One region of the Thalassotalea euphylliae genome, then DNA from elsewhere that is predicted to be linked to it. Evidence: predicted binding sites of a transcription regulator. Region 1 holds the regulator's gene; the other holds the start of a gene.
The links. The regulator ArgR, encoded in region 1, controls arginine synthesis, uptake and breakdown. The targets are predictions, from matches to a motif close to ANTGAATANNTATTCANT.

Region 1 (16,565 bases):
CTGTTAATACAACCGGGTAGGCTTTCCAACCTTGCTTACCACTGATTAGTGATTTACGGCGCAGGTGGTAATCAAAGTGAATAGCGACTTTTGCTTGGTCGCTTAGTTCTTGATGAGAGCTAATAAAGCCATCGAGCAAAGCTGCAAAGCTTTGGTAATTCAAGGTATTGTTATTGGACAATTCGTCGAGCAATAAATATAGGCGCGACATGTGAATACCTTTTGCCTGTGCCTCTTTCAAATTCACAAACGCATCAATGTGAGCTGACACCATTCGCTCTGGCTGGTCTTTAGAAGCCACCATTAAAGGCATTTCAATATTGCTCATTCCAACCCAATCTAACGTCCCTTCGGTTTGGGCTGTGGTGTGATTGGCGATGTCTGGCATTGATGTTGGCATTAGTTCTCCGCAATCTCAGTAGTAAAACTTAATAAGCTACTCAGGGCGTATTGATCTTTCAGGGTTGGTTTTGCAGAAGCTGCCCTGCGGGTTCATCTAAACACTTCCTGCTCATTGTTGCTCGCTTTTTACATAGAACGACTATGCGACAAAACGAGCGCCGCGATCTGAAAGTGTTTAGATTGAACAAAATTCAACCTCAAAAGATCTACACGCCCTTGTCAGCGTAACCAGCCTAGAACCAAAAACCACATAAAAAGTATTGATTTGAGGGCTGTTTTCGCTAATAAAATGGGCGGCTATTCTGAACGAAAATCCGGCTAAAATCAATATCTGTAGCGGCATTCTCATTAGTAAAGGTGTAGCATTTAATGAATTTAGATTTACATTAAATACGCTTGCGATTAGGCTGTGTGGTGATACGAAATAAGAGGAACAAAAAGCACTATGAACCAGCCTGCAACTATTGATAAATCGCTAATTCAAGGATATTTAGACAATTTGGGGGGCACGGTGGTAGCGCAGATGCTTGCGCTTTATCAGAAGCAATCTGGCGTTTACATTGGTGAGATTGAAGCTGCGATCAATGAGCAAAGTCAATCTAACTGGCAAGAACGTTGTCACAAAATGAAAGGTGCAGCGGCAAGTGTAGGCTTACTGAGTGTTCATCAGTTCTTAGTGGCTATTGAAAAATCGACAGAAACTTGGCCACAAAAAAGCGAGCATCTTGCTCGCTTAAAAATTGATAATACCGCAGCTATTGCTGATTTTAAGCAATGGCTTGAAAGCTCGTAAGAAGCTTTCTTAACCTAAGCCCCAAATAAGCTTAACTAAAGCTAACTTAAACTTTAGCTAGGCGTCGATGCTACCAACGAAACGGTAGCCTTCACCATGGATGGTATTGATTAGCTCTGGCGTTTCTGGAATAGATTCAAAGTGTTTACGCAAACGACGAATGGTAACGTCAACCGTACGGTCATTTGAGCGTAAGTCACGACCCGTCATTTCCTTGATTAATTGCTGGCGAGAAACAATTTGCCCAGCATTTTCAATCAACAATTTAAGCGCACGATATTCACCACGAGGAATTGGAATAATATCGCCAACGGGGGTTGTCATCTTGCGTGAGTTACCGTCAAGTGACCACCCGTTAAAATTGATAATTGCACCGTCAGTGTCAGGTTTTACATGAGTAATACGGCTGAGGATATTGCGTGCACGAATGGTTAACTCTCTTGGGTTAAACGGCTTAGTCAAGTAATCGTCTGCGCCAATTTCTAGACCCAAAATTTTATCAATATCACTATCACGACCAGTTAGGAAAATAAGCCCCATATCTCGATTGTTAGTCAACTCTCTAGCTAGCAACAAGCCGTTCTTACCAGGCAAGTTAATATCCATGATAACTAAGTGTACTTTTTGTTCTCTTAGCTGAGCGTCCATCGAATCGCCATCTACAGCTTCAGAGACTTGATAGCCTTCTGCTTCGAATAGGTTTCGGAGGTTAAAGCGTGTGACGTCTTCGTCTTCAACGATAAGGATATGTGCTTTTTGCATTTTTTGTCCGTTTACTAACTGGTATCTATGCTTAGTATTGTTTAGTTAGCCTTATATAGTAACTCAACCGCTAAAATTAAAGGCTAGTGTAGGTACTTTTTACTTTAGTCTTTAACATTTTAGCAAACAATATAGGTGACTTCATCCGCCACATAGTTACAGAAAGTAATCAATTAGTTAATTTTTGGTACTTCGCTTAATTGTGCAGGGAAAGCGATCTCAAACTGTACGCCTTGCGTTGGTTCAATATCGAATTGAATATGGCCGCCAAGCGCTTGGGTGACAAGGTTATAAACTAAGTGTAAGCCTAAACCACTGCCACCTTCGCCGCGTCTAGTTGTGATGAAAGGGTCGAAGATCTTGGTTTTGATCGACGGCTCTACGCCGTTGCCATCGTCTTGGTAATTAATGTGCAGTTGGCCACTTAAATACATCACATTGATTGTGACTGTGCCACCATCATTATCTGCAAAACCATGAATGATGGAGTTCACAATAAGGTTGATCAATATTTGGTTAATCGGTCCATGCTTACTAATAACCGCTAAGTTTTCACTGCACTCGATTTGAAAATTTACACTTTTTTGTTTGAGTTGTGGCCCCAATGACAAGATCACCTCGTCAATCAATTGCTTAACAATAAATGCGCTATCTGCTTCATTGCTTTGGTTTACTGCCACTTGTTTGAAACTAGAAATTAAGTCTGCAGCACGATGTAAGTTGCGTGTGACGATGGCTAGGTTTTCTTCACTTTCCGTCAGAAAACGGCGCAGTTGACTCGATTTTAAGGTTTTATCGTTAAAGGCGGTATGAACTTCATTTAAGCGATCAGATAGCAAGCTTGATGCAGTAACCCCTAGACCTATTGGGGTATTTACCTCATGAGCAACACCAGCCACCATATCACCTAACGAGGCCATTTTTTCACTTTCAACTAGTTGCCCTTGGAACTGATGAAGCTTTTCTAGCGTAGATAGTAACTCTTGGTTTGAATCTTTTAGTGCGTCAGTTCGCTGGCTAACTTTGTCTTCTAACTCGTGGTTAAGTTTTAAAATCTGTTGCTCTGCGTTTGCTTGTTTTTCTATATGTCGCTCAATGCGATTGAGCATAACATTCAAGTCGTTGGCAAGTAATTCAAACTCTTGGTTTTCCATGCCGTTAACACGAACACTGAAGTCTTTTTTCTGCGATACATTGCGTATCGCCGTAAGTAATCGATTAATCGGTGTAATCACCGAGCTATACATACTGTTGGTGATAAGAGCACCGATTATCAGCACTAAAATATAGCCAATAGATAAGGTGAACCAAGTCGTTGTTTGCAGTTCATGATAGCTATTTGTATCAAGCTGCAAGTAGGCATAACCAATTAGCTTGTTATCGACTTTGATTGGGTTGATATATTCAATAATGCTATCGGTAATAATGGGCGCTTGATACTTTTCGATACTCGCCGTTTTCTCTGGGATAGCAGGAAAACCTTGCTTATTGTAGCTGGCAAAAAAGCTCAGCTCTTGGTTTTCAAAGCGATAAATGTGCACATAGTTAAACCGAGGTAGGTTTGAAAGTCGCTTCAATACCTCTTGATATTCACTATAGTTGTCAGTTTCAATAAATGAGATTGAGCGACCACTAATAATGGCTGCGCGCTCTTTAATATCTTGTTTTAACTCTGCGCCAAGGTGATCAAAAACAAAATAGGAGACAACCAAGTGTGCGAGAAAAAATGAGCCGGTTACAAAAGCCAGCATTAATAGATTCAACTTACGACGAATTGACTTGGTTTGCACAACTTGGTTGGAATGCATAGTTTGGTTTGAATGCATAGATTGGTTGGAGTGCATAGTTTGGTTCATTACTAGATTTTAACTACCTATCTTAGTGCTTATTCGCCGTTTTTAATGCTCAATTTTTAACTTGAGCACGTGTCGTAGGCGCAAAGTAGCATGGGTTTATATCTACGATGCTTTTTCAGTGAATATCAAAAGGTCAGCACTCGTCAATGTTTTATTCTTTATTAAAGTTAATTTATACCAATTTAGTTAACGACTGACGCACTGTTTTTTTTCACGCTTGCCAGTAATAACTACACTGAAGCGACGTAGACAGCAAAGCCACGTTGATTAACCGTGGTTTGTATTTGTTTAAAACCTTCAGCCAAAATAGGTTGGTATTTTAAAAAGCTATTTGCCACCACAGTTAAGTTACCACCTCTAACTAATCGTTTCGGACACTCACGCAAAAACGTTTCGGTTGCAGCATAATGCGTCTTCAAGCCTTGATGAAACGGTGGGTTGGTGACGATATGTGAAAACGAGCCTGTAACTTCACTTAGGCCGTCTGAGGCAAATACCTCGCCTGCTAAGTTATTTACTTTTAACGTCTCTTGCGTGGAAGCAACTGCCAGTGCACTAATATCGAGGGCTGTTATCTCTGCTGCTGGGTGCTGTTTGGCTAAGTAGGCGCTGATCACTCCGGCACCACAGCCAAAATCAAGCAGTTTGCCTTGGTAACTTTTTTTCGGCAGTTGCTCGGTAGGTAAATTTTCTAATAGAACTTGTGTGCCTTTGTCTAGTTGCTTTTGGCTAAACACGCCCGGCAGTGCGGCAATGTTAAGTTCAATACCGGCAACCGAAAGCGGGTAGTAGTGGAACCAATCGGCAAGGGAAAACTGATAATCACCACGAATAAACTGACCAGCGAATAAACTGCAATGGCGAGCAGAATCGAGCTTATGACAATGGCTAATATAGTCTTGGCTTAATTTTGCTGCTGATTTGATGCCGCCTTTGTTTTCACCAACAAACAGCACTCGTGCATCGTCTGTTAAATATGGAGCAAGCATAGCGAGAGAATAAGCAAGCTCAGCTTTGCTTTTTGGAAAGGCAATCACGGCTAAGTCATATGCGCTGTTTTCTTTATTTTGTTTAGCTTCTTTGTTTTGCTTCGTTTCTTCACTTTGCTGGGCGGTTAAGTGCGTACCAAAGCTGTAGCTCAAGTTTGAATTTGGTTGAGCAGCCGATAATTGCGCCAGTTGATCCGCAGCTAGCTTGTTATTGGTGAAATAATGTAATTGGCACTCAGGATATTCATCAAGCCACTCTTGATATAGCCCGTCGACGGGGAAGTTAACTAACACTGCCCGCGTGCATGCTAACTCGTCGATATTGCGAACCAGTACTTGAGATAAATTCGATAATGCCATGTGATGTCCAACTTGCCTCGCGTTAGACGCTAATCGTCAGCGTTAATACGTTGCTTACCTAGGTTGATGATAGCCAGCTTAAGTCTAGTGTGAAACTGCTTTTTGCCGACACAAATTGCCAAAATTCGCGGACTACAAACTTCACTAAAATCGCGCGAGGCCGCATTTTACGTGATTGATAAAGCAAGGTATAGCGGTGTGTTGACATTAGAGCAAATATTCGATGTAATGAGCCCGTCCTTATTCCTGCGCGATGGTGTGGCTCGTCAAGCTCATACCATCGTGATGAAAAGGGCCAGAAGAGGAGCGTTAACCAGGTAGTTAATGTCAGGAGATCAAACTCCAGTGACCATTAATGAGGGGGATTAACGCCGAGACCAATACATTTTTGATTGATGTATTGGTCGGTTGCTCAGGCTGAATCCTGACAACTGTCACCCATTAGGTGGAGAGCTTCTGGCCTTTGTTGAACTGTCTGCGCTTTTTGCTGTGGGCAGAGAACAAATGCCGATAAGTTCTCCGAACGAAGTGAGTTCGAGAGACATGAATCCTGAAACTTCTAATTCATTAGCTAACGCAACCTTACCCAAATTCCCGTTGTGGACCGCGTTAGTTACCCCTTTTGCCGAAAGTGGCGCTATCGACTTTGCCTGTTTATCGCGAATTGCTCGCGAACAAGCAGCCGTCGGCAATGGTTTGTTACTGCTTGGTAGCACTGGCGAAGCATTGGCGCTCAATGCTGAACAACAGTTTGGTATCGTCAAATACGTGGCTGAACTTGGCCTTGATGTGCCGATCATGGTCGGTGTTGGCGGCTTTCAATTAATGCAACAGCTAGAGTGGATTGAGCGCTGCAATCAGCTAAATATTGACGCCTACTTACTTGGTGCGCCTTTATACGCTAAGCCTGGCCCTGTTGGCCAAGAGCAATGGTTTACCGCTTTGCTTAATGCTAGCAACAAGCCTTGTATGCTTTACAACGTTCCGTCGCGAAGTGCGGTTACTTTATCGGTGGATACGCTAGCGAAGCTGCAAAATCATCCAAATTGTTGGGCACTTAAAGAAGCCAGCGGCGATATCGCCCAATTTAATCGCTACCGTCAAGCGTGTCCTAAGCTTGCGCTGTTTAGTGGTGAAGATGCCATGATGCCAGCGCTGGCAAAACTTGGTGCTGCGGGCTTAGTGTCGGTTGCAAGTAATGCTTGGCCATCAGCGACAAAGCTCTATGTTCAACAATGTTTGGCGCATACCGAGCTTGATAACGCGCTTTGGCAGCAAGCTGTTGATGCGCTATTTAGCGTGGCAAATCCAATCCCAGTGAAAGTGTTAATGCATGAGAATGGCGAGTTAGACTCCGCCGCCTTGCAACCCCCACTCACCCATTTCGAATTGTTAGATAAACAGCCCTTGATTGAGGCTAACGATGCTATTGACGCTTGGTATCGCGAGCAGACGCAAGTAACTCAGCCGATACAAGTTACTCAACAGGCGCGTGAAATTCCATTAGAGAAAAACGAACCGCTAGCTAAGCAAAGGGCTTAGTTTTAGCACTAAGAAACGCTGCTAACGGCGCGATCAGAAAACTAACAATTAACCCAAAAAAGAATTCAGAATTAAAGGTAGAAAAATGACTAATTGGCAAGAAGTTTTACAACAAATGGAGCGCGGTGAAGTGCGCGCGGCAACCCAAGATGAGCAAGGTAACTGGCACGCTAATGTTGAAGCCAAACAAGCAATATTGGCGGCGTTTAAAGCCGGTGAAAACACCGAATTTGACGGTATTTATGAGGGCTTTGTCGATAAACACAATTTACCAGCACGCCAGTTCACCCGCGATGATGCGGTACGCCTAGTGCCGGGTGGCTCATCGGTACGCGCTGGTGCTTATGTTGCTCCTGGCGTGATTGTTATGCCACCAGCTTATATTAATGTTGGTGCTTATGTTGGCAAAGGCACTATGGTGGATAGCCATGCACTAGTGGGCTCGTGTGCGCAAATTGGTGAAAACGTACATTTATCGGCAGCTGTGCAAATTGGTGGTGTGCTTGAACCAGTGGGTGCGAGCCCTGTGATTGTTGAAGATGGTGCCTTTTTAGGTGCTGGTGTGGTTGTCGTAGAAGGTGTGGTGATTAAAAAAGGCGCGGTGTTAGCGCCGGGTGTTGCTCTGTCTGCTTCTATTCCGGTGTTTGATTTAGTCAATAATCGCCGTTTGGAAAAAGGTGAGCCAATTCCAGAACGCGCTGTGGTTATTCCGGGTACGCGTCCGGTCGGCGGTGAATGGGCACAATCTCAAGGCCTAAACATGGCGTGTGCCTTGATTGTTAAATATCGCGATGAGCAAAGTGATGCTTCACTTGAGCTTGAAGAAGCATTGCGCTAATCAGCGTTATTAAAGGAAGTTACGATGACGACATCAAGCCTACTCTCTGACGATTTATCGCAAGCACTGCGCGCTCATCAAGGCAGTAGTCATGAAAATGGCTACTTTGTTTATGATATTGGCGCGCTTAAACAGCACTTAACTGCGCTACAGCAGCAAGATGTGGTCAAGCTTTGGTACGCGGTCAAAGCCAATCCATTATCAAGCGTTATTCAAGCGGTAGCGGAAAGCGGTATTCAGTTTGATGTCGCCAGTAAAGGCGAGCTAACGCAAGTATTATTGCAAGGGGTTGATGCTGAGAAAATTCTAAATACTGGGCCAGCCAAATCTTACCAGCAAATTTCTTATTTTCTTCAGCAAGGGGTCAATACCTTTGTTGTCGAAAGTTACAATCAGTTGCAATGGCTAGCGCTGGCCGCGAAAGAGCAGGATAAAAAGCCAGACGCTTTACTGCGCGTTCAGCTGCGCTGGCCAGAAGGCGAGAAAAACCCGCTAGGTGGTAATAGCTTAACGCCATTTGGTTTAGGCACTGAAGAATGGGCAGGAATTCGTGCTAGTGATTTCCCAACGGTGAATATTTGTGGCTTACATATCTTCCAGTGGGGCAATATGCTCAGCAACAGCCAAATGTTTTCCCTTTGGTCACAAATGGTTGAGCCGCTCGTTAGCTTAGCTGAGCGCATTGGTTTTGAGCTTAAAGTGTTGGATTTAGGTGGTGGTTTAGGGGTCGATTACCTTGAAACGGGTCAAGGGATAGACTGGCAACAAGCCATGGCTGATTTAGCGCAAATTAAAGCACAAGCAGGCGTGGAAGAATTATGGCTAGAGCTTGGCCGTTATGCGGTTGCGCCGTTTGGTTATTATGTTACTGATGTCGTTGACCGCAAAACTAATTTTGGTGAAGAACAATTGGTGTTGGCAGCAGGTATTAATCACTTGTTACGCCCAGCAATCACCGACCAACCGTTTCCTGCTAGCCTACTGCGGCCATCAAGCGAGCAAGTACAAGATTTTCATTTGCACGGCCCGCTGTGCACGAGTATGGATAGTCTGGGTAAATTGCCTTTGCCGAGCGATACCAAAGTTGGCGATCAGCTGGTGTTTAGTCTTTCGGGGGCTTACGGCTTTACCGAAAGTATGCCACTGTTTTTATGTCATGAAGTGGCTGCGGAATATGTTTATGATAATCATCAGTTAACTGAAGTTCGCGCAGCACAACCTGCCACTTGGTATATGAGATAGGGAGCGGTTATGACAAAAACAGTTAACCACGTCACCAAGTCAATACTGAATGTCGGCGAGATGGCCAGTGGTGCCAAGTTGACGGTGCCGGTTTATCGCTTTGCTGGCCAAAGTGACGCACCGAGTGTTTATATTCAGGCCAATATGCATGGCGCAGAAGTGCAAGGCAATGCGGTAATTTACCAATTGCTTGAACAGCTTCGTAACCTGCATATTTTAGGTGATATCACCTTAGTACCATATGCCAATCCAGTTGGTTGTAATCACAAAAATGGTGAGTACACGCTTGGCCGTTTTGACCCGATCACAGGCGTGAATTGGAACCGTATGTATCATCATAATCCAGACTTAGTGGTGCCTTTTGTGCAAGATAACGTTGACGCTAGTGAGCAAGAGATCAAAGCCAAGTTCAAACAAGTACTACTTGATGATATCGACCAACAGCTAGATCACAATATGTATGGTTTGACTACGGGGCAGCGTATTGCTTATCAATTGCAGAAAATGGCACATCAAGCTGACTTAGTGTTGGACTTACACACCGGCCCTATTTCAAGTAAGCATTTGTACTGCCCTGAATATGCCAGAGCAAGTGCTAGCTATTTCAATATTGAACACACCTTATTAATCCCCAACGAGTTTGACGGCGCATTAGATGAAGCAACTTTTTGCCCATGGTGGTCACTGGCCCAAGCCTATGCCGCAAAAGGTCGCCCATTGGTGCTAAATAAAGAAAGTTTTACTGTCGAACTGGGCTCACAAGAGCAAATTGATTTAGATGTAGCGCTCGATGATGCGAATAGTGTACTGACCTATTTAAGCTATAAAGGCGTTATTAAAGGTGTAAGTAAAGGTGCAAATAATGGCGCAAATAAAGGCGAAGAAAATACCAGCGAGCAGTTTGTACCAGCCCAAATAACACGTTATGCCTGTTATTTAAAAGACTACAAAGCCTTCTACTCACCGATGGGCGGCATGGTCGACTACCTTGCAGAATTTGGTGTACCACTGCCAGCGGGCGAGCCTCTAGCGCGTATTTTACGTATGGATAATTACGGGGATGGTGATGCGTTGCATTATATTAGCTTAGATAAGGAAGTGATCCCGATTTTGCATTTTGCCTCTGCCAGCGTAAATCAGGGGACTGAGCTCTATAAAGTATTTACGGAGTTTTTTACGCTGTAAGGACTAAGCTAACGGTTACTTTAGTCGGATATAAATCCAGCTAGAAATAAAGAAAGGGCTGATACGATAAGTATCAGCCCTTTTTTGATGTGCTCTGATTTTACTTGAGCTGACTAACGTAACACCTGCCAAAACACATTGATTGCCATAACAAATAACGCGATGCTGGATAAGGCATAGCAAACAAAGCGCGCCATTACTGGACCATTTAAACAATGAATCATGGAGTGGGGTACGCGCAACAGCACAAAAATCCAAGCACTAATATAAGTTAATGTGCTTTGATCTTGTGATTGAATCGCAACTAGCGCAACTGCATAGAAGAGCACTGGCATTTCAAACAGGTTTTTCAAATTATTCGATGCGGCATTGATCTCAGCAGGAATAATTTGGCTGACATTTTCCGGCGCTTTTAAGCGGTCGGCATCAATTTGGTTACCGATTAAAAAAGTTAATCGGCGAGCATACATATAAATCCATACTAAAATGGTGAGTCCGATCATCACGGCCAGCGGTAAATAGAGCAGGTGATTGGTCATTTTTATTTTCCTTGCGGTTAGCTGTTTTTGTTATCTTCGATTTATTCTGTACCAAACTGTACTATTTATCTGAACTTATTCAACTGGCAACTTGTTGATTAATTGCGCGATAACCAATCACTTTACTAACTTTGTCTGAAACAAGTCTGCTATGTTATTGAATTGCAATGGATGATGTTATAACATCACATCGCTATGAACACTCAGTACCAACCATTACCACGCCAAACTAAGCAATGCAGCATCGTTTTGATTGCCGCATGGCTTTTTATGCTGTGTTTTCACAGTGGCCATATGGTACAAAGCTACGACGAAATAATATCTCAGGCAGAAAGCTTAGCGGAATGTCATTTATGTCATAACGCACTCGATAAGCCGGTCGAGAATACGATTGTCAGGCAGGCGGTACAGCGTGTTTATCATGCTAAAGTGCTCGCTAAATCATTATTTTTTCCACCTACACAGGCTCACTTTTCACCGCCGCTTAGGGCGCCACCTGCTCCCTTATTAAGTTAGCTATTCGCCTTTAGCTAAGTTGCTAAGGCACACAAGTTTTATTTATTAAGGGTTTACTCATGCAAACACGCAAAGCTTTGGTCGCGTTGGCGATCGCTGCTACTTTTTCTAATGGCGCATTAGCGCAAAATATTCGTGGTCAAATTTCCGATGCGGCTGGCAATCCTATTGCCAATGCCGAAGTGCATATTGATAAGGAAAAAACACACGTTTTTACTGATGAAAACGGTCGTTTTATTATTGAGAACGTCAATAAAGGCAAAGCTGAATTGCATGTCAGCGCACGCAACTTCAATCACTATAATCAAAAAATTGAAGTGACCGAGCAAGATTTAAATGGCTTGGCGATCACTTTATCGCCAACTGTGATGGAAATCATTGATGTTCATGCTACACCGCTGCATACCTCGACAATTGAATCCGCACAGCCAGTAAATGTGTTAGCTGCAGACGAGCTGCGTATGAAGCAAGCATCAACACTGGGTGAAACGCTGAAAAATGAAGTAGGTGTTCACTCAAGTTATTACGGCCCTGTATCCAGCACGCCTATTATTCGTGGTTTAGATGGCCCACGTGTGCTGATCAGTCAAAACGGTTTAGATGTCGGTGATGCATCACGTGTTGGCGGCGATCATGTGGTGGCAACTGAAGCTGCTACCGCCACACAAATTGAAGTGCTGCGTGGCCCAGCGACGCTATTCTATGGCAGTGGTGCTATTGGTGGTGTGGTTAACGTGATTGATGAACGCGTACCGACCAGTAGCGACACTAAAATTGATTACTTACTGCAACATGGCAGTGTTGCCGATGAAGACGAAGCATCGGTTAGCCTAAATACTGGCAGCAAAAATTTTGCCCTGCACTTAGATGGTTTCTGGCGTGACTCAAACGATTACGACATTCCCGGCTTTGCTGAAAACGAAGCCAGTCATGGCGATGAGCATGAAGAAGAGCAAGAAGATGAGCATGAAGGTGAGCATGAAGGTGAAGAGCACGGTGAAGAAGCAGTAGAAGGCACATTAGCCAATAGTGCTTCAGAATCGTCTGGCTTTACTATTGGTGCCAGCTATTTATTAGATAACGGCTTTATTGGTTTCTCCTACGGCCGCCTAGATCGTGAATATGGCATTCCGGGTCATGGTCACGGTCATGGTGAAGAAGAGGAGCATGAAGGCGAAGAGCACGAGGAAGAAGAGGAAGAGAACGTATTTGCTGATTTAGAGCAAGATCGTATCCAAATTATCAGTGATCTAAATTTTGAAGATCAGTTCTTAAGCCGCATTGCAACGAAATTTGCCTATACCGACTACCAACACCAAGAAATTGAAAATGGTGAAGTGGGTACCACCTTTAAAAATGACAGCATTGAAACGCGCTTTGATCTTTATCACCAAGAGTGGAACGGTTGGAGCGGTGCTTGGACATTACACTTTAAAGACAGTGACTTCGAAGCGCTGGGTGAAGAAGCTTTTACCCCACCAGCGGAATCAACCACTATTGCGTTGGCATGGCTTGAAGAAAAACATTTTGGCGACTGGCTATTGCAACTCGGCGCCCGTGTTGAACATGTCAAATTAACACCAAACGGCGAAGCCGAAGAGCACCATGAAGATGAAGCGCACGAGGGCGAAGAAGAGCATGATGAAGAACATATCATGTTGGCTGAGCAATCATTTAATCCGGTAAGTGCCTCGGTTGGCCTAGTGTGGGATTATCAGCCGGGCTACAACCTAGGTTTCTCGGCATCATTCTCACAACGTGCGCCGTCAGCACAAGAGCTATTCTCAAATGGCCCACATATTGGTACCAATACCTTTGAAGTAGGTGCGCTGTACAATGTTGTTGAACATGATGATCATCTAGATATCGAAGTGGGTGAACAAGACGCCGACATTGAAACCTCATACAACTTAGATATTACCTGGCGCAAGTTTGAAGGTGACTTTGGCTTTATTGTCAGTGCTTTCTACAACCATGTTGATGATTATTATTACCAGCAGGATACTGGCTTCTTTATGGAAGACGGTCATGAGCATGGTGAAGAAGAGCACGAAGACGAAGCTCTTGAAGAAGAACACCACGACGAAGCTGATGAACATCATGACGAAGAAGAAGGTTTGCCTGTCTTTGTATACCGTCAAGATGATGTTGACTTATATGGTATCGAAGCGGAATTTGTCTACCAACTAAGTGCGCCGCTTAAAGCAAGTGTGTTTACCGACTATATTCGCGCTGAACTTTCTGATGGTGGCAACCTACCGCGCATTCCGCCAATGCGTATTGGCGGCCAGTTAAACTATCAAGGTGATAGCTTAGCTGCGGAGCTGGCGGTAACCCACTACTTTAAGCAAGATGATATTGCTGAGTTTGAAACAGAAACCGACAGCTATACCATGGTGGATGCTCATATCAACTATTACCTTGATGGCTTTGGTGCCGACACCGCGTTATTTATCAAAGGCAGTAATTTAACGGATGAAGAAGCACGCGTGCACTCGTCATTCTTAAAAGATGATGCGCCACTACCAGGTCGCAATATTACTGTGGGTATTCGCGGTAGCTTCTAATCGTATTGCCGATTTTTAAAAGTAAAAAGCCCTGACATTTCAGGGCTTTTTTGTATTTGAATGCTGAGTTTCTATTTAGCTTGAATTAACTAAGTAGGTTTAAAGAGAAAAGTTGAATTAACCTAAATTTTTCTGAAATAAATCTTCTAATTTTACAATTGTTTCTGGAATCAATTTCACATCGGTTGGTGCAATAAAAATAGTATCGTCACCGGCAATGGTACCCAATACACCGTCACTTTTACTGACGCTATCAAGCAAACGAGCAATCAATTGCGCAGCGCCTGGGCTAGTGCGAATAATGATCATCACATTATTATGCTCAATATCTAACACTAATTGCTTAAGCGGGCTTTTTGCGGTTGGCACACCCAATTCGGCGGGTAAACAATACACCATTTCTTGACGGGCGTTACGAGTGCGTACCGCGCCAAACTTACTGAGCATGCGCGAGACTTTTGATTGGCTGATATTGTCGAAGCCTTGTGCTTTTAAGGCATCAACTATTTCACCTTGAGAGCCAAATTGCTCTTGCTTGAGTAAGTCTTTAAATGCTTGAACTAGGGCTTCTTGTTTTTGTTGTGCTGTCATCATACTGCCATACTACCTGTTGCGTTATCGCTTGCGCTTTTGGGGTTAAGCATAGCGCAATTAAGTGCATCCATTCGTTGAAATAGCCTGATTCTAGACCAATTTCATTCATTTGTTTTTCTACTATGCTCTACTATACCAAGTAATCGTGGGAATAGGGTAGCACCGTGCTTCTTGCCTCATTATAAATAACGTTATTTGGTGAATAAGTGTCTTTTTGTGTCCAAACATAATTAACATTCAGGGAAGTTATCAATGTAACTGTAAAGGAAAATTGCTTATTGGCGTGAAAAGGGCAAGCTTCCTGAGGATTCTCTAATTGTTTTTTATGGATTAATGCTATATCTTTTGGGCGACAAAAATTAAGTAAATACTCAAATCGGGAGAGAATTCCAATGAAAGTTGCTGTATTAGGCGCAGCTGGTGGTATCGGCCAAGCGTTATCTTTACTATTAAAAACTCAATTACCTGCAGGTTCTGACTTAGCATTATACGATGTTGCACCTGTTGTTCCTGGTGTTGCTGTTGATTTAAGCCACATCCCTACTGCGGTAAATGTTAAAGGTTACGGTGCTGACGACTTAGCACCTGCATTAGCCGGTGCAGACATTGTAATCATCCCAGCGGGTATGCCTCGTAAGCCAGGTATGGATCGTGCTGACTTGTTCAATGTTAATGCTGGTATCGTTAAAACGCTTGCTGAAGGCATCGTAGCTAACTGTCCTAAAGCATTAGTAGGTGTTATCACTAACCCTGTTAACGGCACTGTGCCAATTGTTGCTGAAGTATTCAAAAAAGCAGGTACTTACGAAGCTGGCCGTGTATTCGGTGTAACAACGCTTGACGTTATCCGCTCTGAAGCTTTCATTGCTGAGCTTAAAGGCGTTGATGTTGCAACGGTTAAAGTACCAGTTATTGGTGGTCACTCAGGGACAACCATTCTGCCACTACTTTCTCAAGTAGAAGGTGTTGAATTTACTGAAGAAGAAGTAGCAAGCCTAACTCCTCGTATTCAAAACGCAGGTACTGAAGTTGTTAACGCTAAAGCTGGCGGTGGCTCTGCAACTCTTTCTATGGGCGCTGCGGCGGCACGTTTCACTATGTCATTAATCAAAGGCTTACAAGGTGAAGAAGTTGTTGATTACGCTTATGTTGCAGTTGAAGATGGTGACGCAGAATACTTCGCACACCCAGTACGTTTAGGTAAAAACGGTGTTGAAGAAATTCTTTCATACGGTGAATTAAGCGCATTCGAGCAAAAAGCAAAAGAAGATATGCTTGAAACCTTAAACAAAGACATCAAAGAAGGTATTGATTTTATCAACGGCTAATAAGCTTGCTGATAAAATAGCTTTCATACTTTCAGTAAAAACGGCAAGCCCAAGGCTTGCCGTTTTTTTATGCTTAGGTTTTAGCTGATGCCAATCGGTATAATCGAGTGCATATTCCATTTTTTACGTACCATTTTGAACTTTGATAAATGGTCGGTTAATTAATCTCCAAACAGTCGCTAACACCCTCTAATAAATTGACTAATTGGTCAGTTTGGCCATATTGTATCGTCCCGTTTTTGGTTAATGTCTAGACATAAAGCTATCTAACTAAAATGGCTTAATTGTTTACTTAGTCAACTGTGGTCTATTGCCCAAAAGCATGAAAAAGATAGAAGGAGCACAATAGAGGAAGTTACTCAACACTGCTGTTATTAAGCAGTCTACTCAATTACATAATAATGACGGTCGAGTTAAGGCCGAAGTAACGGATTAATAATTAAAGACATGGATATGTTTATTTATAGGAAATAATTTTTGCCTAGGCAAAGAAGAAAAACAGAGAAAAAATTTTGAAAAAGCAGTTTAATTTCAAAACCCGCATTGTCATGGTTGCGATTAGCTTATTAGCAATTTCCATGATCATCTTAGCTACTTCCGCTTACTATCAACTGTCTGGATTAGTGAAGGCAAACGTTGATGAATATGCCACGCTACAAATGTCGAGTAATGGCGCGAAAGTTCAAAATTACATGTCGAGCATCAAACAAGGCATTGAGCAATCAGCTGAACTATTTGCAGGCGCTACCGACAAAGTGAAAATCCAAGGTTACTTAAACAGCCTTGGTCGTTCTATTTCTGCTGCCGATATCATTGTTGGCTATGAAGATGGCATGGGACTAAGCCACAAGCACGGTGAGTTCAATGCTGGTAACGCAGACCCACGCTCGCGCACTTGGTATCAGCAAGCTAAGCGACAAGCGTCGACAACAGTGACTAAGATTTACAAAGATAACGCTTCTAACCAGTTAATGGTGACCTTAGCTACGCCGTTATATCAAAGTGGCCAATTTAAAGGGGTGCTAGCTGCCGATATCGCAATTAGAGCATTA
Region 2 (16,565 bases), 940 kb from region 1:
GTGTACGTATATTTCGTATGGATGCCGTTGCCTTTTTATGGAAAATTGCAGGCACACCTTCGATTAATTTACCGCAAACCCATGAGGTCGTGCGTTTACTGCGTACGCTAATCGAGCATGCGCAACCCGATGCGGTAATTATTACCGAAACCAACATCCCAAATACCCAAAATCTGACCTATTTTGGCAATGCTAACGAAGCCCACTGCATCTACAATTTCTCATTGCCACCACTCTTGATTAATACCCTGATCACAGGCAACTGCTTGTACTTAAAGCGTTGGTTAATGAGTATGCCACCCGCGCAAGATGGCACTACTTACTTCAACTTTATCGCTTCACACGACGGCATCGGCTTAAGACCCGCGGAAGGCTTATTGAGCGATCAAGAAATATCATTGCTGATCAATACTATGAAGAACTTTGGTGGTGCCATTTCATGGCGCACCAGTGAATCGGGCGAACAGAAAGCCTATGAGATGAATATTTCTTTGTTTGACGCTCTGCAAGGCACAGTTAATGGCCCTGATAAGTGGGGCATGCAGCGCTTTATTTGTGCGCATATAATTATGCTTGGTTTAGAAGGTATTCCAGGTATTTATATTCACAGTTTACTTGGCACGCGCAACGATTATGAGAAACTAAAGAACACCCATCATAATCGCGCCATTAATCGCCACCGTTGGAATTATGAGGCGTTAGAACAACAACTCGCCGATGAAACAAATCCGCATGCCAATGTACTAAAACAAATGCTGACGCTAATTGATATTCGCACCGCACAAAAGGCGTTTCATCCTAATGCGACGCAGTTTACGCTGCATTTAGGGCTCAACTTATTTGGTTTTTGGCGTCAAAGCCAAGATCGTCGACAAAGCATCTTCTGCATAACCAATGTGACCGATCAGACACAAGAATTACCTATTTCAGAACTGAACTTGATTATTACTGAACATTGGGTGGACTTAATTTCAGGGCAAAATTTTGATGATCTCACTCAAGCGATAGAGTTAGCGCCTTATCAAACAGTATGGATAAGCAATCGCGGAGACTAGATAACCAGTATCTGTAGCCGTTTATATTGGTAGTTTTTGTGGTCATTAGCGACGCCAAATCTACCTGCTATTCCTTATCCAATATAATTGAATCACTAAGAATTTTGACATTAAAAAAGCCGAATAGATTGCTCTATTCGGCTTACATCAATTATAAAACTAGCATTAGAAAGTTATTTTTGAACGCTTCGTTTACGCATAATTCCTAATCCTATTAATGCACTCGCTAATAGACCTATCGGGGCAGGCTCAGGTACATCGACAGGTGCATTTCTAACGAGTAAGTTGGCAACAGCGAAATGTCTTTCACTAATTATACTTGTTGTTGCACTGCTTCTAAGACCAAATTCAGCGCCATCATTTTCAGCGATATAGCCAACACCAGCGTGGTTTAGCGGGTCAAAAATAGAGCTAAAAATATTGCCCGTTAGAATGTTTTGGCTGGCTGGAAGACCTACTGTGCTAGAGGGATCTTTGGCATCAGCATAGGCTCTGATCTGCCCTTGACACGTGCGAGCAGAATCATCACTACAGGCGTTCGTTGCACCATAGTTAAACCAGGCTATTTGTGCATCATTAAAGTTATTACTGAATATTGATTTAGTACCAAAATTTTCAGCAAACCAAGTGGCGCCATAGAAGTTGCTCACACTGTACCCATCGACTAATCCACCTGACAGTGAATTCAATAGAGTGTTGGTTTCTTGACGCGTTGCAAAACGCCAGTCATCAGCTTGCCAAATAGCACCGTTGTTATCAGTCCACGATTGGTTTTCAATATCCAAACGCGCAATACCAAAGGTGCTATCAAGTGATAACCACTCTAAGTCTTGTAGCTCAACTTGTTGAGCTTGACCAAAATCGTTTTTAAACTCATGTGTTCCAGAGATAAGTCCAGCATTTGCCGTTGTCACAATTGTAGAAAAAACAAGGGGAAGCGCTAACTTAGTAAATTTATTCATAAGGAAATCCTACCTTAACTGCTTATTAAATTTTCCATCGTTATAAGAAGCTCAATTAAGCGCAGAATCATGGGTACAGTAAATTTATGAGGGGCTGTCATAGACCACAACGCACAATACCACTATCTTTGTTCGCACTTAATGACACTTATCGCTGCTTTTAGTTAGCACTTTTAATTAGAATTGACGCTGAAAAGCAACATCGCTTGTATAGCAAATATAGTGCCTAAAAGGTATGCATTTAGAAATGAAAAAGGCTGCGCAAAGCAGCCCTATTAAATTGTCACCACGTTAAGTTTACTTACTTTACCGAAAGTCTCACTTGGGCAAAGTATAAACGCGCTAAGGGAACGTGTTACGCAATGCCTTTTACCAACACCTTAGACTTACGTTGGTAGTTGTACATCTGCTTTTTCTCTTCCGGTAATTCATCAATACTGGTTTCAATAAACCCCTGCTCTCTAAACCAATGACCACTTACAGTAGTAAGTACAAACAACTGCTCTAGTTTTTGACGCTTGGCAAAGGCCTCAACAGCAGCGATCAGTCGCTCGCCTCTATTACCTTTGCGGTAATCTGGGTGAATGACCACACAGGCTAATTCACCCGCTTTAGCTTCTGGGTAGGGATATAGCGCGGCACAGGCAATAATCACTTCTTCTTTTTTCAAGACGATAAAGCGATCAATTTCTGTTTCTAGTAGCTTGCGCGAGCGGCGTACGAGTACGCCCTCTTCTTCAAGTGGCTGAATTAGCTCTAAAATACCGCCAACATCATCAATTGAGGCGGTAGCAATATGCTCTTTATGATCTTTGGCAATCAAGGTGCCTGCGCCATCACGGGTAAACAGCTCTTGCAGCAGCGCAGTATCACTTTGATACGACACACAGTGACAACGTTCTACGCCGTTTTCACCACTTTGAATGATGGCACGTAGCAATAACTGGCGCACATGATCCACTTCTTGCTTACCATAAGCATCCAATAACTCTTTGACTTTACCGACACTACAACTACGAATCAGCGAACCATCAGTATCCAGTAAGCCATCATCTTCGGTAAAAGTAATCAGCTTATCCGCCCCTAATGAAATCGCCGTTTGTGTAGCAACATCTTCCAGCGCCAAGTTAAACACTTCACCTGTGGTGGAATAACCAACAGGTGAAAGCAAGACAATTGAGCCATAGTCTAATTGGCGATTAATGGCTTCGGTATCAATACGGCGCACAAGCCCCGTGTGCTGATAATCCACCCCCTCTTTGACACCAATCGGGCGAGCAATCACAAAGTTACCAGTACTAACGCGAATTTGCGCGCCATGCATTGGCGAGTTTGCTAATCCTGTGGTTAGTAGGGCTTCAATATGAACGCGCAGTGAACCTGTAGCATCTTTGACCGCCATCAGCGTTTTCGGGTCGGTAATACGTAGATGCCGTTCAAACTGCTGATCGACACCGAGTAAATCGGCACGCTCTGCGATTTGCGGGCGCGCACCGTGGACAATCACTAGCTTTACGCCAAGGCTTCGCAGTAAGGCAATATCATGAATAATATTGGCAAAGTTTGGGTGCAGCACCGCCTCACCACCAAACATTAACACCACAGTTTTACCGCGATGGGCGTTAATGTAGGGAGCAGCGTTTCTAAACCACTTTACGTAGTCTTGGTTTTTTTCGCTCTTTTCAGTATTAGCGTTCTGACTTAATTGCTGACGCGCGTGTGAAGCTGGCACTAAAGACTTTTCCTCTACAATTTAATCGATAACAAACGTGAGCTAGCTCGCTACGCGGCACACTTGATAAGCCATGGCAATCTCATCTTCTGGATGACGATTCGGGCTTAGCTCGCTATCTTCAATGATGTAGTCCGCCAGTGTCGACTTATCAATGGTGCTAAAACCTAACTTAGCGAAGTAATCAGGAATGTAAGTCAGCACAATAATGGTTTCGAGCTCCATCATATGGGCAAATTCCAGCAAGTATTGTGTCAATGCCTGCCCCTGCCCTTGACCATGCCAGCTATCATCAACCACGATACTGCGAATTTCAGCTAGCCCCGGCTCATAAATATACAGCGACGCACAGCCCACTACTTGCCCTTCCACTTCGGCGACAACAAAGTTTTGAATATCGTGAATAATATTTTCGCGAGTACGACTTAAGATCTCACCTTTATCTGCCCAGTAAGCAACTTGTTGATGAATCTTGTCAATATCTGACATCCGTGCGCGACGGACCGAGAAAGCTTCCGCTTTTTGCGCATTTAAGCGTTGTTGCACTTGTTTAAGTGCCAGCTTAGTTTGCTGTTTACCCGGCGCACCGACCACTTGCTCATTAAGAATATCGGTTTGTATTGTTTGGCCTTTTTGCATTTGAGCAATCGCCTTTTGTACTTGCGAGCGCGAGGTACCACCTAGTGCCTCACGTTTATCTAGGGTCGATTCAATTGATAAGTGTTGGTAGACATCTTGCTCAATTTTGTCGCTAAATGCTTGTAACTGGGTTAACGTCAGATCTTCCAGCGGTACACCTTTATCAATGGCTGCCAGTACCACTTCACCGACAATATGATGCGCTTCACGGAATGGAATATCTTTGCTAACAAGATAATCGGCAAGCTCAGTGGCATTAGCATAACCTTGCTGCGCAGCAGCTAGAGTTCTCGCGCTATTTACTTTCAGCCCTTCAACCACTAGCGTCGCCATTTCCATACATTCTTGCCAAGTATCTAGAGCATCGAACAAGCCTTCTTTGTCTTCCTGCATATCTTTATTATATGCAAGCGCCAAGGCTTTCATGGTGGTCAACATGCCCGTTAGTGAGCCAAAGACACGCCCCGCTTTACCGCGAATCAGTTCACAGGCATCTGGGTTTTTCTTTTGCGGCATCAAGCTTGAGCCAGAGCTAACCAAGTCTGACATCTCAACAAAGCCTGCTTCACCCGAGTTGTAGAAGATTAAATCTTCGGCGAAGCGCGATAAGTGCATCATGCTGATGCTGGCCGTCGACAGTAGCTCAATGACATGGTCGCGGTCTGAAACCGCATCCAAGCTGTTTAGTGTCGCAGCGCGAAAACCTAAGTTCTGTGCTAACTTATCGCGGTCAATCGGATAAGCAGTACCCGCTAGCGCACCTGAGCCTAATGGTGAAACATCTAAACGATAGAGCGAGTCTTTTAACCGACCAATATCGCGATCGAACATTTCTACATAGGCTAAACACCAATGACCAAAAGTCACTGGCTGAGCACGCTGCAAGTGGGTGTAACCCGGCAATACAGTATTGGATTCACGCTCGGCGAGGTTCATTAGCGCTTGCTGTAAGTTCACTAAGGCAATAAGTAACTCGCCGCCCGTTTCTTTACACCAAAGCTTAAGGTCAGTGGCTACTTGGTCATTACGACTTCGGCCTGTGTGCAGTTTTTTACCTAAGTCACCGGTTTTTTCAATCAGTTGAACTTCCACCCAACTGTGAATATCTTCCGCATCAGACAATAAAATCTGTTTCGGATTTTCTTCTACCGATGCTTTAAGCTCCAATAGTGCTGACTCAAGGCGTGCTACTTCGTCATCAGACAACACGCCTACTTGATTGAGCGCCCCAGCCCAAGCAATCGAGCCAACAATATCTTGCACCGCCATGCGGTAATCAACCGGCAATGAGTCGTTAAATTTCTTAAATTGTACGCTCGCCTTTTCTTTAAACCGGCCGCCCCACAATGCCATAGTCTTTCTCCTAACCTTTGCTTTCTCTTGACAACTAACTGAGTTTGCTTTTACTTGATTCGCTTAAGCGATTATTTGCCTTTTTGGTTCATAGCGGTAATTCTGCTCGATAAACTAAATAAGCGAATAAAGCCCTCTGCGTGCTGTTGGTCGTAAACCTCGTCAGCGCCGAAGGTCGCAAACTCTTCTGAGTATAAGCTGTTTGGTGAACGACGCTGGGTTACCGTAGCTGTGCCTTTGTAGAGTTTCACTACCACATCACCGGTGACTTTTTCAGAAAGCGATGCCGCAGCAGCTAGTTGTGCTTTTGCCAGTGGCGTAAACCAACGGCCATCGTAAATCACGTGCGAAAATTCAAGGCCAATTGACTCTCTAAACTTCAGTGATTCTTTATCAAGAATCAGGGTTTCCAAGCCTTTGTAAGCGGCCATTAACACCGTACCACCCGGTGTTTCATAGCAGCCGCGTGACTTCATACCGACTAAGCGGTTTTCAACGATATCAATACGACCAACACCGTGTGCAGCAGCTTTATCATTTAGGTAAACGAGCGCTTCATACGCTGAAAGGGCTTTGCCATCAACGGCCGTAAGTTCACCTTGGTCAAAGCTTAATTGCACTGTCTCTGGCGTATCAGGTGCATCCATCGGATCTACCGTCATGGTCCACACTTCTTTTGACGGCTCACACCAAGGGTCTTCTAACTCACCACCTTCGTGTGAAATGTGCCATGCATTCGCATCACGGCTATAGATTTTGGTCAGTGACGCTGAGCAAGGAATATTGCGCTCATCCAAGTAGTTAAGCAGGTCTTCACGCGAAACCATGTCCCATTCACGCCATGGCGCAATCACGGTAAGCTCTGGCGCAAGTGCCGCGAAACAAGACTCGAAACGTACTTGGTCATTACCCTTACCGGTACAGCCGTGACAAACGGCATCGGCACCGACTTTTAGCGCCACTTCAACGTGCGCTTTCGCTATAACAGGGCGCGCCATTGATGTGCCCAATAAGTATTGGCCTTCGTAAACTGAACCCGTTTTTAAAATTGGGTAAATGTAGTCTTTAACAAACTCTTCTTTGAGATCAACCACGTGACATTCAGAGGCACCTGAGGCAATCGCCTTTTCTTTGATGCCTTCAAGCTCTTCATCACCCTGACCAACATCGGCACAGAAGGCGACCACTTCACAGCCGTCGTAGTTTTCTTTTAACCACGGAATAATTGCCGAGGTGTCTAAGCCACCTGAATATGCTAATACCACTTTTTTGATTTGCTTTTTCTTTGCTAATGCCATGTTCGTTACCTAAAAATTCTTTATTAATCTGTGTTTACTAAATTTGTACTTAATCTGCTCGTCGAAATACTGTGTTACTGGTTCGCAAATAGTGTGACCAGTACCGCCATTTGCGCCCACATACGGTTTTCCGCTTGTTCAAAAACAATCGAGTATTTTTCGTCGTCAAATAGCGCGGTCGTAATTTCATGCTCTAAATGTGCTGGTTGGCAATGCAATACCTTAGTTGCACCTGTAGTTTCCATCATGGCGTGATTGACCTGAAACGGCATAAAGCTCGCTTCAATATCGGCAAATTTTGTATCGTCGCCCATAGACACCCAAGTATCAGTATAGATAACATCTTGCGCGCCAATGGCTGAAGCATCGTGGGTTAATACTAGCTTGCTGCCTGATTGTTCAGCGAGTGCTTGTGCATTGGCAAACATCTCGCTATTTGGGCCATAACCCTCTGGGCAAGCGAGGGTGAAATCAACGCCTAAAATGGCCGCTACTAACATCAAAGAGTTAGAGACATTATTACCATCCCCCACATAAGCCAGCTTGACCTGAGTCAAATCATCAAACTGTTCGGCAAGCGTGACAAAATCAGCCAGTGCCTGACACGGGTGATACAAATCACACAGCGCGTTAATAACCGGCACGCTAGCATGCTCAGCAAGGCCAGTAATGGATTGATGGGAAAATACGCGCGCAACAATCGCATCGGCGTAACAAGATAGGTTTTTCGCGTAGTCACTGACGCGCTCACGCTCACCCAATTTGCCATTTTGCTGGCCTAAATACAGAGCGTGGCCACCCAGCTTGGCAATGCCAATATCAAAACTCACATGGGTACGCAGTGATGGTTTTTCGAAAATCATCGCCACCGATTTTCCCGCTAGCGCTTGGCTGTATTCAGCAGGACTGCCTTTAATGGTTTTAGCGAGTGCGATCAGATCTAAAATTTGCGACTTGCTTTGCAAATCGTCGGCTAAAAAATGTGAGATTGTCATCTTAAATTCCTAACGTGGCACTGAGTAAAAGCGCCCTAAAAAAGTATCAAATATTCGTAGTTAGCTGCTGTTTTCTGGCTCGTTTGCATAGCCGCTAACTAAGTAAGAGGCTGCCGTACAGCTTCCTAACTAGGCAGCGTTGCTGGGAATAATGCGGGTACCAATAGCTGCGCCAGAGAGCAAGGTTAAAATCTGCTCTGGTGCTTGCCAGCTGGCGACCGCGATACTTCGTCGTAATTGATTGGCAGCATAGAAAGCTGCATTGATTTTAGCGGTCATACCGCCGGAGATAACCCCTGCTTCAATTAATTTTGAAGCTTGGTTTTCGGTGAGATCAGCAAGGTAACTACCTGTGTCGTCCATCACGCCATTGACATCGGTTAGTAGCAGTAATTCGGCATTAAGTAACTGACAGATGACCACGGCCGCATCGTCGGCATTCACATTGACTAGCTCGCCAGCGTGCGCTTCATTATTAACCGTACCAATCATGCCAATTGAGGAAACCACAGGTAAAAATTCAGCCTTTAATAAGCTGTCTAGCAATTTACTGTGCTGCGCCTTTGGAATTCCGACAGCGCCAAGGCCATCAGGATTTAACGAGCAACTGGCCATATTGCCATCAGCAAGTGAAAGTCCGACCGCATTGAGGCCAACTTGGCTAGCTGTCGCGACGATTTGTTTATTCACGCTACCCGCTAAAGCGCCGCTGATAATTGGCATTTGCTCAGCTGGCGTCATCCGAAGGCCATTTTTCTTTTCACTGGAAAAGCCTGCTTGCTTGAGCATATCATCAACCACACAGCCACCACCGTGCACTAACACGACAGGCGTACTTTGTTGTTGCTGCAATTGGGCGATAACCGTCAATAATTGCGTTAGCGCATCGGCTTTTTCTAAAATCGCACCGCCAATTTTTATCACTAGGGGTTTCATGCATTCGCTCCCGTTGATTGAGCAACTGTTAATTGACCAACCAATGAATAGCCAAGTGGTAAACCAAGTTTAGCATTTAAGCATTGCACCGCTTGTGACGCTGCGCCTTTAAGTAGGTTATCTATTGCCGTAGTCACTACCAGCACTTGCTTGCTTTCATCGTATTGCCAGAAAATATCGGCAAATGGCGTATGCGCAACATCGTCAATTTGCGGGCATTGCTTTTTAATGCGCACTAGCGGCTGATCTTGATAAGCATTAACAAAGGCTTGATCGACCATCTCGGCAGTGACATTGGCATTCAGGGTTAAAGTGACCGTTGCCAATAAGCCACGTTTAAATGGCGCAAGATGCGGGTTGAAAATCACTTGCGCGCCAGCTTCTTGGCTGATTTCCGGCTGATGACGGTGTTTAAGAATATTGTATGGGCGCAAGCTGACTTCATTAAAGCTAGTCGCTAACGAACCATTGCGACCAGCGCCGCTAACGCCACTAATGCCGTTAACAACAATCAAACTATCTGCAAGCTGCAATTGGTTGGTCATCACAGGTTTAAGCGACAGTAAACTCGCCGTTGGGTAACAGCCGGGCACTGCAACTAATTCGCTATCGGTGAAGTTTTCCGGCAACCATTCAGCAAGGCCATATTGCGCCTGCGCTAATGCGCGTAAGCTCGTATGAGCGAAACCATAGAATGTCGGGTAATCGGCAGGCTCTTTTAAGCGAAAGCCACCAGAAAGATCAAAGACTTGAACGCCATGTTCAATAAACGCCTGTGCCCACTCAACACTAAATTCGTGAGGGGTAGCAAAAAAGACCGCATCTAGCTCATCAACAGCCGCTTCGAACCATTGCTTTGAAAAAGCCTGGAGGGGTACATCACAGATCCCCAACCAGCGAGCATGTAACTCTGAAAATAATGATCCATTGGAAGTACTGTTTTCCGATACCACTAAATGCGAGATCGAAACTTTGTCGTGTTGTAGCAGTAAACCAACCAGCTCAGCTCCAACATATCCGCTTGCGCCAATAACCGCGACTTTCATATCAAAACACCAAAATTGCAATTGTATTCATTTAACTTACAAAAAACTCAGTACAAAACTAACGCTAAACTTGTTTTCTTGACTACTTGGTACTGCGCAAACAGACAAAACATTCTCAATCTTGCAATGACCAACAGCGATAATTAGGTCATAGCTTGGTGCTTTATCGTCGGAGCTTTGAATACATGTTGATGTTTCCGTAGCCTGCTTCAATCAGGTTATTCACACTGTGACGAGAAAAGTAACACCACATGAATTTTTATGCAACATTTCAACATAAATATTTTACGAATAATTTATTACTAAATCTGTGTTTTGTTTTGCTGATTAATAGTTAGCCTAAAGAGATAGGCAATAACAATTAGTGAGCCGAAAGTGAGCCCTGCTTAAAGGTGAGAAATTTTTGCTGAATTAAGCGCAGCTAGCAGTAAAAAATTACTATCTAAAGGGTATTTAAGTATGAAAAGTTAGTGTTGAGCACTCATGGCGAAGGCAAACTATTTTCAGGTTAATCTTATTGTCGAGCGTTAGCCTTTGTTCAAGCGAACTGTTAAGACGCTTTGTTCCAAAGTTTTTGATTGTTGCGAATTGAAAAGTATTCTTTTGGGTGCCAACAACGTGGGATGAGATCGAGATCGGCACGTTCTTGATAATTCGACACGAGGTTTTCCAGTATTTCCTGCAAACGCGCTCGGCTCATATTGGCAAGTCGTTTAGCAGAATTAGCAAAATACAGGTTTTCACTTTTACGGATCAGAATATCCCCGCCATGGCTAATAAACGTGAGCTGTCGAGTGGCGACTCGGCAAATAGGCTCTTCAGGATCTTCAGGATAAAGCTGATTAACGATCGCGTATTCATAGCGTTCAAGGGAATTGCCTGCATCGTCAAGCGCTAGGTAAGTAATACCAAACCCTTGTGGAAACATGCCGGTAATTTTATATAAGCTGTCGACGACTTTTTCGCTACAAACACCGCGCTCAGCATTTTGATATAACGCCTGATAAACCTTGGGGACCAGTTTGTATTTGTAGTTCTGCTTGGTTGATAACACAATTGAGCAGTAAATTTGCGGTACTTTAATCACATTCGCCAAGCTTTCTTTCGGATTAATCGCTTGTTTGAGAATGTTTTTGATAAACTTAAGTTTTCTCAGCTCTTGGTGATGAAATATCTCGCGGTCTTTTTTTGAATTACCAAAGTATTCACCAGCACCTAGCCCATCGACGAGAAACTTAATCGACTCTCGATAGTTGATTTGCAGTAACTGCTTGCGATCATCCACTGACAGCGTGCGATAAGGATCGCTATCTCCGTCAGGGCCAAACAGAATCTGCTGAGCTTCAGGGTGATAGGTACCAATATCTTGAATCAAAGACGCCTTCATTAGGGGCATTTTTACTTGATCGCGAAAACGTTTGCAGCCTTCTTCGTCAAGGCGAGCAAATTGAATAAACTGCTCACCACTGAATTCACCTAGAAATTCTTGAATATAGGCATCTTTGACCGCGCCATCAATAATCAGCCGCTCAAGCAGGCGCAACATCAATACGGTTTTATATAAGGGTTTGTATTGCTCGTTTATTTTCGCAATGCCAGTTCCCTCGGTTGGCGTTAACAGTTGTACTGTTCCCAGTAGCTGCGCAGATTTCCGATTAGTTTCTTCATAAGACTCCCCTTCACACAGGTCGAGAATCTCAAGACACAAATTATCGAATCTCTCATGGCGAGCAATACGAGCAGAGCGCACTTGCTGTTGTTGATGTGTCGAATTAGCTTCCTGCTCAGCTCGCCTGCGGTCTGATGCTGGACTATGGGCTTGCACCTGTTTGCTGTAGGTCTGTTTGTCTTTTTCTTCAAGTGCCGTGACAGCTTGATTAACCGCATGATCTTGTTCATAAAACTCTAGCGCACCATCTAAGATCGTGTCTTTCAATGGACTAGTTTTAAACATGCGGTCGAGTAAGTTAGTGACCTGAGCAGTTAATATGGATTGATTCGACTTTTTACTCATGCGACAAACGTGGCTGATTCTTGCGGAGCTATGTAGCTTTTCAGCTAACCATAAGTGAAAAGCACCTTAAACTCAAATCATGCTAGCTTAACGAAAAAAGGTTACCTAAATAGTAACCTTTTGTATGTGTTAGCAAATAAGTACAAGGAAAAGTAAAAAATCTACTTCGGACGAATTCCCAGTGTGTGGCAAATTGCATAAGTAAGCTCGGCGCGATTTAGCGTGTAAAAGTGGAAGTCTTTCACCCCTTCTTTTTGCAATACCTTAACTTGCTCCATGGCAATGTTGGCGCCCACTAAGCGACGCGTGGTTTCGTCATCTTCCAAACCTTCGTACATTTTGGGCATCCAACTAGGCACATGAACATTAGTTAAACCAGCGAAGCGCTTTAACGTGTTGTAGTTAGTTACCGGTAATATGCCTGGAATAATTTCGACATCAATACCGACAGACACGCAACGATCTCTAAATCTTAGGTAAGACTCAATATCGAAGAAGAACTGGCTAATCGCGCGTGATGCGCCAGCATCTACTTTGCGTTTTAAATTTAACAAATCAAATTGCGGATTTGGCGCTTCTGGGTGCCCTTCTGGGTAAGCTGCCACTGAAATATCGAAATCTGCGACGGATTTTAACAATTCAACTAAATCGGCAGCATACATTGAAGGCTTTTCACTGCTATCTGGCAAGTCACCACGTAATGCAACAATATGGCGAACACCACTTTCCCAATAATCTTTGGCAATTTGAACTAACTCTTCACGGCCAGCATCAATACAGGTCAAGTGCGGCGCCGCCAACAGCGCAGTTTCTTTTTGAATGCGTTTAATTACATCATGCGTGCGGTCGCGCGTGCCGCTGCCAGCACCGTATGTCACTGAGACAAAGCTCGGCTTAAGTGGCGCTAAACGCTCAATCGAATTCCACAAAGTGGTTTCCATTGCAGGGGAATTTGGCGGGAAAAATTCAAATGACACATTAATATCACTGCTGATCTCACTCAAACTTTGATTCAGTGATTCTACTTGTCGCGCATGGCTATAAGTCATTAGTTTATCCCCTTTAATTTTACTTGATGTTGTTTACTCGAAAGCTGTTTACAAGCGTTGGCTAGATCTGAGTGCAAACCGCCTGCGGTGACTTCACGCCCTGCGCCAGGGCCACGAATAATAAGTGGGTTTTCTTGATACCACTCACTTACGATTTTAAAAATATTGTCGCAAGGCGTTAGACTTGCAAATGCATCGCTCAATGGTAGAGCTTCTAGACTCACCTCGGCACGACACTGACCGGCCGTTGCGCCAAACCTTGCCACATATCGAATACACTGACTTTGTTGCTGCGCTGCGTGTAAGCGCTGTGAAAACGGCTCATTTAGCTCTTTTGCTCTCTCGAGAAATTCCGCCAACGAAATACTGCGAAGCGATTCAGGCACCAAATTTTCACAGCTAATATCATCTAACGACAAGCTAAAACCCGCTAATCGCGCAAGAATTAATAGCTTGCGCTGAACATCTCGACCAGATAAATCTTCACGTGGGTCTGGCTCAGTAATGCCTTGTGCCAGTGCTTCTTTAAGTAAGCTAGCAAAATCTTGCTTGCCATCATAATGCTCAAACAACCAAGATAACGTACCAGAGAATATCCCTGATATTTCAACAATGCGATCACCGCTTTGTTGTAGATCGTCAATCGCATAGTTAATCGGTAGCCCCGCCCCAACGGTGGTATTGCCTAACCACAAGGCTTGATGTTGCTGTGCCAAATCAAGCATTTCTTGGTAATCAGCAAGCGGTGCTGAGGCAGCCCATTTATTTGCGCCAATTACATGAATACCATGGCTAAACAACTGTGGATACAATTTGCTGAACGCTTCACTCGGCGTGATATCAACAACAATTAACTCATCGTATGGGTGGTTCGCTAATTGCTCAACAACTTGGTCAATTTGATATGGTTGCGCCGATTGCTCAAAACAAGTAAATGCCTGTTCAGGTTCAATACCATCTAATTGGTATAAGCTCTTACGTGATGACAACAAACCGACCAAGTGCACATTCTCTAGCGCTTTAACACGCTCTAACTGGGTCGGTAAGCCCGCCAAAAATTGCTCACCAATATTGCCTAAACCAGCGACAACTAAGCCGATATGTTTGGCATCTTTAGTAACAGCTTGATGAACGCTATTAAGCAATTCGGCACTGCACGCTTGTGGCAGCACAGCAACAATACTATCTAAGTGCAAGCTATTATAAATCGCTATGGTTTTTTGTTGTTTCAATGCGCGTTTAAAACGCGCTTTAACATTGGCGCGCTTTGATGCTTGATGACCTACAACTGCCATTAGCGATACTGGTGTAAATTTTATTTCAGTACCGTAGCTCGCTAACCATTCACTGACGGCTTTTTGCTGCGATAGCTGAATCACTAGCTCCCCAGCGCTAATATCGCCAGTAATAGCATTAAATTGCTCAAATGCCGATTGCCCTTGTTGACCGATTAAACTTGGCGACTGCACAAGCAACAAGTCGTTTAAATACGTTACCGACAACTCTCGCTGCGCAATATGACCAAAATCTCCAACTTCTGTGCCAGGGGTTAATGGATCAAAGCTACTGGCAACATGCAGATGGCTGCCAACTCGTTCTAACGGCTGAAGCGTCTTGGCGTGCAATACTGGGTTACCTAAACGACCGAGTTCTTTTGCAACGGTGCGCGGTACACGATGCAGCTTTCTTGATAGCGGCACAACTCTAGGGTCTGCACTATAGATGCCATCTACGTCTGTCCACAAAGTTACGTTTTGCGCATCTGTAAATGCAGCCACTATAGTTGCTGAGTAATCGCTACCATTACGACCCAATGTGCAAGGGAATCCTTGATTATCACGAGCAATATAGCCGGTGATCACCGTTAGTTGCTGGCTATTTAATTGTTGCTGTAAATTGTCACGGCTAAGTTTGTAATCTACTTGGCAATTAACGTCGTTGTCGACCACGAGAAATTCACGTGCATCTATCGCATAACTCGGGCAGACTCGCTCAGCTAATACTGCTGCAAGCAGCTTTGCCGACCAAACCTCGCCAAAAGCTAATAGTTCAGCTTCGTGCGCTCGAATATCCAGCTGTAGCCATTTTGCCAGTAACGCAAAATCTTGCTCAATAGCAGTGGTTAATGGCTCAACACTTGAATCACTCAACAAACCTTTTGCTAACGCTTGTTGTTTTTGCTTTAACGCGTCAATCGCTTGGTGAAGCTGATCGCTGTTTTCAGTGGCAAGCTGAAATATTTCAATAAGATCGTCCGTCGTATCACCAGAAGCTGAGACCACAACGATGTCATCAAGCTGGCAATTGCGCTGAATAATGTCGATAACGCGATTAATACATTCAATAGATGCCAACGAACTACCACCAAACTTATGCACTTCAACAGCGCGTTTGGCTAAATTATTCTGCGGTTGCTTATTCTGCGCTAAGTTATTTTCCGGAAGGCTATCTTGCGGCAAATGGGCTGGGACTAAAGTACTGCTCATGTTAATACGCCCAAAGTTAAGCTTGCTGACTAGCGGCAAGGCCAGCGTCAAGATCGGCTAGAATATCGCTGATATCTTCAATGCCAACTGACAAGCGCACTAATGATTGACTAATCCCCGCCGCTTTTTGTGCTTCGATGTCCATTCCCGCATGCGTCATCGTAGATGGGTGACTGATCAAACTTTCTACCCCACCCAAAGATTGTGCAAGCGTGAATAGCGGCAGATTATCAAATAACGCTCGCACTGCTGGCTCACCACCTTTCACTTCAAAGCTTAACATCGCACCAAAGTCTTTTTGCTGACGTGTTGCCAACTCATGCTGGGGGTGGTCTGCCAAACCAGGGAAGTACACTTGTTCAACTGCTGGGTGATTTGCCAAGAAACTAGCAACTTGATTAGCATTTTCTTGATGTGCAGCCATTCTAAGCGGTAAGGTCTTCAAGCCACGTAATGCTAAGAAGCTATCAAAGGCTGGGCCAGTAATTCCAATACAGTTTGCCCACCATGCAAGCTCCTCACCGAGTGCTTGTTCTTTAGTAACTAAAACGCCGCCAACCACATCGCTATGACCGTTGATGTATTTCGTCGTAGAGTGGAAAACAATATCAGCACCCAGTGATAATGGTTGCTGCAGAACTGGCGATAGGAAAGTGTTGTCAACTGCAACAAGAGCGCCAACGGCTTTACTTGCAGCAGCGATTTTTTCAATATCAACTAAGCGCAATAACGGGTTGCTTGGCGTTTCAATCAGTACCAATTTAGGCTGTTGTGCAAGCGCTTCATTGAGTGCCTGTTCGTCGCTTTGATCAACAACAATCACATCGAATTGGCCACGTTTTGCCAAGTGCACAAACAGGCGATAGCTACCGCCGTAACAATCGTGTGGAATAACAACTTTATCGCCGACTGACAGCAGCTGACAAATCAAGTGAACCGCTGCCATGCCTGTGCCCGTGACAATACCTAGAGCACCACCCTCAAGGTCAGCAATAGCCTT

Region 2: the regulator ArgR is predicted to act here: its motif matches at 10,267-10,284, upstream of argC (N-acetyl-gamma-glutamyl-phosphate reductase).

What each region holds. Positions count from the first base shown of each region.
Region 1 covers NZ_QUOT01000001.1:1,949,092-1,965,656, reverse strand. Annotated here, with positions in the region: gene folE2 (GTP cyclohydrolase FolE2) at 1-400, opposite strand, end outside; gene DXX94_RS08685 (Hpt domain-containing protein) at 848-1,195, shown strand; gene arcA (two-component system response regulator ArcA) at 1,253-1,957, opposite strand; gene DXX94_RS08675 (HAMP domain-containing sensor histidine kinase) at 2,131-3,813, opposite strand; gene DXX94_RS08670 (methyltransferase) at 4,044-5,162, opposite strand; lysine riboswitch at 5,454-5,626, shown strand; partial or broken gene dapA (4-hydroxy-tetrahydrodipicolinate synthase) at 5,706-6,605, shown strand; gene DXX94_RS08660 (2,3,4,5-tetrahydropyridine-2,6-dicarboxylate N-succinyltransferase) at 6,790-7,542, shown strand; gene DXX94_RS08655 (PLP-dependent decarboxylase) at 7,567-8,784, shown strand; gene DXX94_RS08650 (succinylglutamate desuccinylase/aspartoacylase family protein) at 8,794-9,969, shown strand; gene DXX94_RS08645 (MAPEG family protein) at 10,083-10,508, opposite strand; gene DXX94_RS08640 (hypothetical protein) at 10,704-11,024, shown strand; gene DXX94_RS08635 (TonB-dependent receptor) at 11,084-13,591, shown strand; gene argR (transcriptional regulator ArgR) at 13,709-14,182, opposite strand; gene mdh (malate dehydrogenase) at 14,578-15,513, shown strand; gene DXX94_RS19285 (hypothetical protein) at 15,469-15,633, opposite strand; gene DXX94_RS08620 (methyl-accepting chemotaxis protein) at 16,026-16,565, shown strand, end outside.
Region 2 covers NZ_QUOT01000001.1:2,886,717-2,903,281, reverse strand. Annotated here, with positions in the region: gene DXX94_RS12825 (sugar phosphorylase) at 1-1,055, shown strand, start outside; gene DXX94_RS12820 (PEP-CTERM sorting domain-containing protein) at 1,229-2,017, opposite strand; gene argA (amino-acid N-acetyltransferase) at 2,373-3,749, opposite strand; gene argH (argininosuccinate lyase) at 3,792-5,741, opposite strand; gene DXX94_RS12805 (argininosuccinate synthase) at 5,813-7,039, opposite strand; gene DXX94_RS12800 (ornithine carbamoyltransferase) at 7,114-8,028, opposite strand; gene argB (acetylglutamate kinase) at 8,164-8,970, opposite strand; gene argC (N-acetyl-gamma-glutamyl-phosphate reductase) at 8,967-10,016, opposite strand; gene DXX94_RS12785 (hypothetical protein) at 10,567-12,030, opposite strand; gene metF (methylenetetrahydrofolate reductase) at 12,192-13,079, opposite strand; gene metL (bifunctional aspartate kinase/homoserine dehydrogenase II) at 13,079-15,565, opposite strand; gene metB (cystathionine gamma-synthase) at 15,582-16,565, opposite strand, start outside.